One region of the Pseudoalteromonas sp. 68 DY56-GL68 genome, then DNA from elsewhere that is predicted to be linked to it. Evidence: predicted binding sites of a transcription regulator. Region 1 holds the regulator's gene; each other region holds the start of a gene.

Evidence for each region. Region 1 encodes sigma-54, which starts transcription at its own class of promoters, with help from an activator protein. Its sites were predicted from a motif close to GTTGGCACGNNNNTNGNNT; they were not measured.
Region 2: the regulator sigma-54 is predicted to act here: its motif matches at 1,089-1,107, upstream of NYF15_RS05955 (DUF3192 domain-containing protein).
Region 3: the regulator sigma-54 is predicted to act here: its motif matches at 888-906, upstream of flgB (flagellar basal body rod protein FlgB).
Region 4: the regulator sigma-54 is predicted to act here: its motif matches at 1,178-1,196, upstream of fliE (flagellar hook-basal body complex protein FliE).

Annotation. Positions count from the first base shown of each region.
Region 1 covers NZ_JAOCZL010000024.1:35,911-38,118, forward strand. Annotated here, with positions in the region: gene hpf (ribosome hibernation promoting factor) at 1-155, opposite strand, end outside; gene NYF15_RS19370 (RNA polymerase factor sigma-54) at 182-1,678, opposite strand; gene lptB (LPS export ABC transporter ATP-binding protein) at 1,787-2,208, opposite strand, start outside.
Region 2 covers NZ_JAOCZL010000008.1:140,182-142,389, forward strand. Annotated here, with positions in the region: gene NYF15_RS05950 (D-2-hydroxyacid dehydrogenase) at 45-989, shown strand; gene NYF15_RS05955 (DUF3192 domain-containing protein) at 1,147-1,530, shown strand; gene NYF15_RS05960 (diguanylate cyclase) at 1,559-2,208, opposite strand, start outside.
Region 3 covers NZ_JAOCZL010000020.1:160,029-162,236, reverse strand. Annotated here, with positions in the region: gene flgC (flagellar basal body rod protein FlgC) at 9-440, opposite strand; gene flgB (flagellar basal body rod protein FlgB) at 443-853, opposite strand; gene NYF15_RS12535 (protein-glutamate O-methyltransferase CheR) at 990-1,820, opposite strand; gene NYF15_RS12530 (chemotaxis protein) at 1,842-2,208, opposite strand, start outside.
Region 4 covers NZ_JAOCZL010000020.1:182,987-185,194, reverse strand. Annotated here, with positions in the region: gene fliF (flagellar basal-body MS-ring/collar protein FliF) at 1-787, opposite strand, end outside; gene fliE (flagellar hook-basal body complex protein FliE) at 808-1,140, opposite strand; gene NYF15_RS12640 (sigma-54-dependent transcriptional regulator) at 1,308-2,208, opposite strand, start outside.

The DNA.
Region 1 (2,208 bases):
GCTTCTGCTTTTTGACTTAATTTTTCTACATCTAGAATGACATGAACATTATTAATATGATCAAAATGCCTTTCTAGTTTCGCAAACTTGGTGTTTACATAGTCTTTTAATGAATCTGTGATTTCTACATGACGACCAGTTAGGTTTAGTTGCATAAGCATTTTCCTTCTATGTAAAACGTCTAAATCAAGCTTTTACGCTGATTAGACGGCGGTATTGCTAGAGACTCTCGGTATTTTGCAATTGTACGTCTAGCTACTTTAATTCCTTGCTCAGCCAATATATCTGCAATCTTACTGTCACTCAATGGCTTCGCTGAGTTTTCTGCGGCAATAAGCTTTTTGATTAAAGCGCGTATTGCCGTTGATGAACACTCGCCACCATTTTCTGTGCTGACGTGGCTTGAGAAGAAATATTTCAACTCAAAAATACCCCTTGGGGTATGCATATATTTTTGCGTTGTTACCCGTGAAATCGTCGATTCATGCATTTCGACCATTTCAGCGACATCATTTAGCACCATCGGCTTCATCGCCTCTGGGCCGTGTTCAAAGAAAGCCTGTTGTTGTTGAACAATACAGTTCGTTACTTTTAATAAAGTATCATTCCGACTCTCTAAGCTTTTAATAAACCACTTAGCTTCTTGCAGATGAGAGCGAATAAACTGGCTGTCACTGCTTGATTTTACAGAGCGTGACATAGCCGCATACTGGCTGTTTACTCTGATCTTTGGCATACAGTCAGGGTTTAGCTCAACCACCCAACGACCTTTAACTTTTTTTACCGATACATCAGGTATGACGTATTCAGACTCTTCACGTACGATGCTATCCGCGGGCTTAGGGTTCAAGCTATGGATAAGCGTCATCACTTCTTTAAGCTCGTTTTCTTTAAGCTTAGTCTTTTTCATCAAAGTACGATAGTCGCGACTTGCTAATAATTCGATGTGCTCAGATAAAACCATTTTAGTTTCAGCCAAATAAGGTGTATCTGCATCGAATTGACGAAGTTGTATACATAGGCACTCTTGTAAACTGCGAGCACCAATACCGACAGGATCAAATAGCTGTATTCTTTTTAAGACCGCTTCGACTTCATCAAGTTCTATTTCTTCTTCATCATCATTTTGATTAAAGCTTTCAACAATATCCTCACAACTCACAGTTAAAATACCTGAGTCATCGATAGCTTCGACTATAGCAACAGCAATTGCTTCGTCGGTCGGACTAAATGGAGTCAACTGTAGTTGCCACATCAGGTATTCATGGAGAGTTTCGGTTGACGCACCTTGGTAAATAGACTCATCTTCTGGCATTGGCCCTGACGAGGTTGAAGGGGCTGCACTCATGTACTCATCCCATGTGACATCCATTGCTAGGTCGTCACTGACGGTATCTTTATTGAGTGCATCACTGCTTTCTTGCTCGTATTCACTGGGTGCTTCTTCTGCTGTAGCTGTGACTTGTGAATCATCAGAGTCAGATTTTTGTTCGTTTTTACCGATCGCTTCTTCATTATAATCCGCTTCTTCTACTTCAAGCAGAGGATTACTATCAAGCGCTTCTTGTATTTCTTGCTGGAGATCCAATGTACTAAGCTGCAATAAGCGAATGGCTTGTTGCAGTTGTGGAGTCATTGTAAGTTGCTGGCCCATGCGCAGCTGTAATGATTGCCTCATGTATCCCTAACAATCCTTTTAAATCATTGATTGATACTACTTTGAGTAAATATCAATATGTTGTCATTATTGTAAGTCTAGCAGATGCTCTAGTCGGTGGTGTATTGGTTACAACCTGAATTGCTCGCCTAGATAGACATCGCGTACCGTTTGGTCTGCTAATACGTGTTCAGGCGTGCCTGATGCAATTAGCTCCCCATGAGAAACAATGTAGGCTTTTTCACAAACATCAAGGGTTTCTCGAACATTATGGTCAGTTATTAGTACACCGATACCACGGTTTTTCAAATGCTCTATAATTTTCTTTATATCTAACACTGAAATTGGATCAACACCAGCAAAAGGCTCATCTAGCAGAATAAATTTTGGATCTGCGGCTAATGCTCGCGCGATTTCAACACGGCGACGCTCGCCTCCTGATAGCGCCATACCTTGGCTATCTCGGATGTGCTGAATACTAAATTCATCAAGCAGGTTATTGAGTGTTTCTTCTCGTTGCTGTTTTTTAAGATCTTTGCGTGTTTCAAGAA
Region 2 (2,208 bases), on a different contig from region 1:
GAGTACACCCTAAGGTCAAGCATTAAATTAAAAAAGGAAAGCACATGAATATTACCATCCTTGATACCGCCACATTAGCAGATACCTCATTAGATTCGTTGGCAAACTTAGGAACGCTATCTTGCTATGATTTAACAGACCCACAAGATGTTGTTTCTCGTTGTCAGGATGCCGATATTATCATTACTAATAAGGTTGTTATTGATCAAAAAGCGATGTCGCAGCTTAGCAACCTAAAACTAATTTGTGTTGCAGCAACCGGCACCAATAACATTGATTTAGATGCAGCCAAAACACACAACATTGCTGTCACCAATGTGGCAGGCTACTCCACCCCTTCTGTGGTACAGCATACATTTGCACTTATCACTAACTTATTAGGTAATACGCACCGTTATATTCAAGATTGCCAATCTGGAAAATGGCAGCAAAGCCCTATGTTCTGTCGTTTAGATTACAGTTTTAATGACATGTCAGGCAAAACACTTGCGATTATTGGTTATGGTTCACTTGGTAAAGCGGTTGCTGATGTAGGCCGTGCTTTTGGTGTTAATGTAATAATAAGTGAGCGCAAAGGGCATGCTCCTCGCGAAGGGCGTGTTAGCTTTGAAGAGGCCATCAAAACAGCAGATATAATCAGTGTTCATTGCCCGCTGACCGATGAAACTCGCGACCAAATCGCAGCTAAAGAACTCAATATGATGAAATCAACAGCTATTCTAATAAATACAGCACGAGGGGGAATTATCAACGAAGCTGATTTAGTCAACGCCCTTGCTAATAATGTGATTGCGGGTGCCGGTGTGGATGTGTTGAGTAAAGAGCCAGCAGAAGAAAATAACCCACTTGCTATTTATCAAGGTGACAACTTACTCCTAACACCTCATATTGCTTGGGCTAGTCAAGAATCAATTGCTCGACTTGTGGCTGAAATAGCACTTAACATCAACGCCTTCAGTCAAGGTGAGGCACGTAATAGACTGGTCTAAAAAGCAATTTTTTAGTCAAATAAGCTAAGTAATGAGTTCCACATTACTTAGCTAGCTCGCAAATATAAATTAAACAATTGATTATAAAGAAAATAAAATATTGGCAAATGGATTGCTATATATGAAAAAACGAAACGATAAAACAAGGGATATAACAATGAAAAAAGCACTTCTTATTGCCGCACTAACAGCACCTTTTTTAACGGGTTGTGTCATTGCCGTGTCAGATGGTGAAGCCGAAACTCACTGGGCAGGCGACTCGTCAACAAGCTGGCAAAAACACCACAAAAATAATCGTGAAGTCATTGCAAACTTAGCACTTGATACGCCTTACCAAACGGTACTCAACAAACTAAGCACACCTAACTTTACAGAGTTACTTAAACAGGACGACGGTGTATACCAAGTACTTTTTTATGCCACTCATAGCATCTACTCAGACAGCAAAACGACCAAAGATGAGTGCACTCCTTTGGTCTTTAAAAACGATAAATTAATTGGTGTGGGCGACACCATTTATAAATCACTCAGCAATAGCTAATTACTTTATGCAGGGGTAGACAAATAACCTACTCCTGCATTGTCGTCGATACTAATCGCGATACCACTTGATCACGCCCAGCCCCTTTGGCTTGATATAAACCTAAATCGGCTTCTTCAAGAAGTGTTTGCTCAGCATAAACTTGCCCTGATTCAGTGGTAGCAATACCAATACTTATTGTTACATACTCTGAATTTAAAGAGGCCTTGTGCGGAATATTCAACTTATTAACTACGTTACGTAATTTATTAGCAAATGCAATGGCCTCTTTTGCAGATGTATTCGGTAACACAGCTGCAAATTCTTCGCCACCGTAACGGGCAACAAAATCACTCCCTCGCTCGCATGAGCCAACAAGTGCATGCGCTATTTTTTTAAGGCAATCATCACCGGCACGGTGACCATAACAGTCGTTGTAACGCTTGAAGTGATCAACATCCATCAATAAAACCGATAAAGGGGTATGATCTCGTCTTGAACGTCGCCACTCCCTTGATAAGTTTTCATCAAGGTAACGTCGATTAGGAATTTCAGTTAAACCATCAATCGATGCCAACATTTCGAGTAGATCATTCTTTTGTTTGATCATTAACTGATTGCGAACACGGGCACGAACAATCGCAGCGCTAAAAGGCTTAGTTATGTAATCCATCGCACCTAACTCAAGGCCCTTGGCCT
Region 3 (2,208 bases), on a different contig from region 1:
ATCCTCGGTTACCGCTGCCCAAGCAACAGTGTTTTACTTAACATTTGCTTTGCTGCATCAGCAACTTGCACATTTGTTTGATAAGAGCGAGAGGCAGAAATCATATTAGCCATTTCTTCTACGACGTTAACATTAGGCTTGTAGATATAACCGTTTTCATCTGCACTTGGATGATTCGGGTTATATTCAATTTGCAGAGGTTTGTCGCTCTCTACAATACCCAGTACTTTAACGCCAACAGAAGAGCCCTGAGGATTGCTTTGTGATGCTGACGCTTTTGTAAGCTCAGCGGCAAACACAGGGTGACGCGCTCGGTAAGTCTCATTTTGACTAGAGCTAATCGTATTTGCATTTGAGATATTACTCGCCGTGGTATTTAAACGCACATTTTGTGCACTCATACCCGTACCTGAAATATCAAAAACATTATATAAACTCATGATTAAGCTCCTTGACTACCGAGGGCTTTTTTAAGGCCTTTAATTTTACTACTCATAAATTGCAGGCTTGCCTGATACTCTAATGAGTTTTGTACATACAAGTTTCGTTCCACTTGTATATCAACAGAGTTACCATCACCTGTATCTGCTTGATTTGGCGTGCGAAACATTTCTGAGTTACCAACAAAACGACTACCACCCGCAAGGTGTTTCTCGTTTGTACGTACCATAGTGTTGCCGCTTTGTTGGTTGCTTTTTGCCGCTTTTAATGCAGATGCAAAATCCACATCTTTTGCCTTGTAGCCCGGCGTATCAGCATTAGCGATATTAGTCGCTAATAACTCAGCACGTTGTGAACGGATCAACATTGCATGGGGGTGAACACCGAATGCTTTATCAAAACTGATAGCCATAACCATCTCCAAAAATTTGACTCTGCATTGGACAATGCAAAAGACAAGCCAAAAATAAAGAGCCTATCAATAAGGTTATAACTAATTGAAAATAAATAAGATGTAGCAACCTAATAGTTAGGTTGCTAGAAGGGAATTATTTCTTCTGGTAGATGATACCTGGATTACAACGTACCATATCAAAGCTATCACTTAAGCCCGCCATTGACTCAGATGCGCCTAAAAATAAATAGCCTTTAGGGTTAAGTGCCTGAGCAAATTGCGCAATAATTTTTGCCTTAACCTCTGGTGAAAAGTAAATCAGTACATTGCGGCAAAAAATGATATCAAACTTGCCCATCAAGGCATAAGAATCTAATAAGTTGAGATGCCTAAAACTGACCATTTTTCTAATTGGATCAACCACCTGTGCCATACCATTGCCACTATCCTTAAAGAACTTTTGCCGCCTTTCCATAGATAAGCCTCGAGCGAGTGCAAGTGAGTCGTACTCTGCATTCTTACACATATCAAGCATGGTATTTGAAATATCAGTACCAATAATCTGCGCACCCATTTTTAAAACACCTGGCTGCTTAGATTGAAACTCGGCAACCGACATGGCTATTGAGTATGGTTCCTGACCAGAAGAACTTGCCGCAGACCAGATTTTCACCGGTCTATGCAAGTCTTTAAATTCAGGAAACAATTTAGTTTTAAGTAACTCAAAGGGGTATTGGTCACGGAACCAAAGCGTTTCGTTTGTCGTCATCGCATCAACAACTGCGGCACGTAACTGCCTCTCATGAGGACTTAGCGTTTTGCTCACAAGCTGTGATAACGATTCCACACTAAAGCGAGCCATCAATGGTGCGAGGCGACTTTTAACTAAATAAAGTTTGTTATCACCTAACACAATCCCACATTGTTGCTCTAAAAAAGAGCGAAATTGATCGTATTCGCTTTGTTGTAAGTGCTTATTTTCCAAAGTAATACCACCTATAAATTATTAATCACAGTGAACCCATTTTTTAACAGCTGTCGCTAATTCATCAGGGTTAAACTTTGCAATAAAATCATCCGCACCCACTTTTTCAATCATTGCTTGATTAAATACACCACTCAGTGATGTGTGTAAAATTACATGTAGCGGCGATAATTTTGGATCGGCTTTTATTTCTGCTGTTAGGGTATAGCCATCCATTTCTGGCATTTCAACATCAGATATCAGCAAACCAACGCGTTCGGTGATATTGTTTTGACAATCAAGTTCAGCAATTTCACGTAGCCTCAGTAATGCTTCTTTACCATTTTTAGCAAGCTCGGTTTGCACACCTAGTGGCTCAAGTGCACGCTTAACTTGATTTCTTGCCACC
Region 4 (2,208 bases), on a different contig from region 1:
ATTCTTCTTCGCGTTTGCGCTCAATTTCATACTCTTTACGTGAGCGAGCTGCCAGTGAATTTTGTGAGCCTGAGTTAAGTAAACGGCCATTTTGATCGGTAACTGTGACGCGCTCAGGTGACAGCCCTTGTACAGCTGACGCAATAATATCAACCACTGAGTCAACTTCTTCACCATCGAGTGTGCGGCCACGCTTCAGTGTTAGCACCACCGTAGCAGAAGGCTGTTTTTCACGACGAGCAAACACGTTTTCTTTTGGAATAGCTAAAAGTACTTTGGCGCGAGTTACATTTTTTAGCTCTTCAATGGTGCGCGCAAGCTGCTGCTCACGGCCATGTTTTAAACGTTCACGTTCAAGACGTTGGCTTACACCAAATCCCATATCTTGCATGATGATGTCAGTACCTGAGCTTGGCGCTTGCTCAAGGCCTTCACGAGCCATCAATAGCTTAATATTTTGGTATTCACCTTCTTCAACCGAAATGACATTACCATCTAATTCATAATCAATCTTTTGAGCATCTAAGAAGTCGAGAGTTTGAATAAGCTCTTCCGTTGGCATTTTACCAAGCGGTCGCATATCTGGCTGACGAGCCCAAATAATAATAAAAATAGCAATTGCCAAACAGATAGCCAGTGCAATAACTAACGTAACCTGACGAAGTACATCCACACCGTTCAGGGCACTTAAGTATCCAGACTTTTGCTCTTGTTGTTCCTCAGTATCAGGTGAATCGACTCCACCACCTGCTAAGGCTAGATCAGTTGATTGATTAGATTGCGCCACAATAATTCTCCACTACCTAGTTAAACAGGCATGTTCATAATGTCTTTATATGCTTCAACAAGTTTGTTTCTTACTTGTACCGTCGCCTCAAAAGCCACTGAAGACTTTTGCGAAGCTATCATCACTTCTGCCAAGGAAACACTGCGATCTCCCATCTCTAATGCGGTGACTTTTTGCTTAGCGTCTTGTTGTAGGCCATTAACGTTATCAAGCGCATTACTAAGTAAATCACCAAACTGTGCTGATGAAGTCGGCTGAGCTTGTGTTGGTAAGTTATTAACTGACTGGCTACGGCCCGCTTCTAGAGCCATAGATTGCATTTCTTGAAATAATGCGCTGTTTTGAATTTTCATAATACTCTCTGACGATGCAGTTCACTTATCAAGTAAAATGCACAAAGCGTGCCATAAATAAAAACCAATAAAAACAAGTATTTATTGATATATTTATTGTTGTCAGAGTTTTGACAGCAAACAAGCTCACGATAATGTGAGCTTGTTTGTGTAAGAAGAAATATGGATTAGGCTGGTAATGCGATCCCAAGATCACGCATTTGCGCCAACTTATACCTAAGTGTACGAGGACTAATTCCTAAAGTCTCTGCAACCTCTTTGCGTTTACCTTGGCATTTGGCTAGCGTCTCTAAAATAATACGATGCTCTTTATCTTTGAGTTCGTCTTTATAATTACCTTGCTCGTTCACTTGAGGAATACTCGCAAGTTGAGGCTCTACAGGCTGCTCTTGATAAATCGGGGCATTATGGGATGGAGCTGGCTGAGTTAGCTCTGAACTTGTTGATAACAACTCTTCGATGAAAATATCATTCTCATGAATACTGTTGCCATCACATAAAATGAGTGCCCGTTGAATAACATTATCAAGCTCGCGAACGTTACCAGGCCATGTGTGCGCTAAAAGCTTTTGCTTTGCGCCTTCTGTAATCAGTGCAATTGGCTCTTTGCTTTTCAAGCAGTGTCGTTCAATCAAATGCTCAGCAAGAATAATAATGTCACCTGGGCGCTCAGCAAGTGGCCGCCACATTAGGGGGAATACATTTAAACGATAGTATAAATCTTCTCTAAATAGATTGTTACTAACAGCGTCTTTTAAATCACGGTTGCTGGTTGCCAAAACACGAACATCAAGTTCAATCGTTTTACGGCTACCCAGTCGCTCCACTTCACGCTCTTGTAATACACGCAGTAATTTTGCTTGAAGCCCTAAGTCCATCTCAGTGATTTCATCAAGTAAAATGATGCCACCTTGCGCCTGTTCAAATTTACCTGGGCAAGCTTGAATAGCGCCTGTAAAAGCACCTTTTTCGTAACCAAATAATGTTGCCTCAAGCATGTTTTCGGGGATGGCTGCGCAGTTAATTGCAACAAAAGGCGCATCAGCACGGCTTGATTTATCATGAATA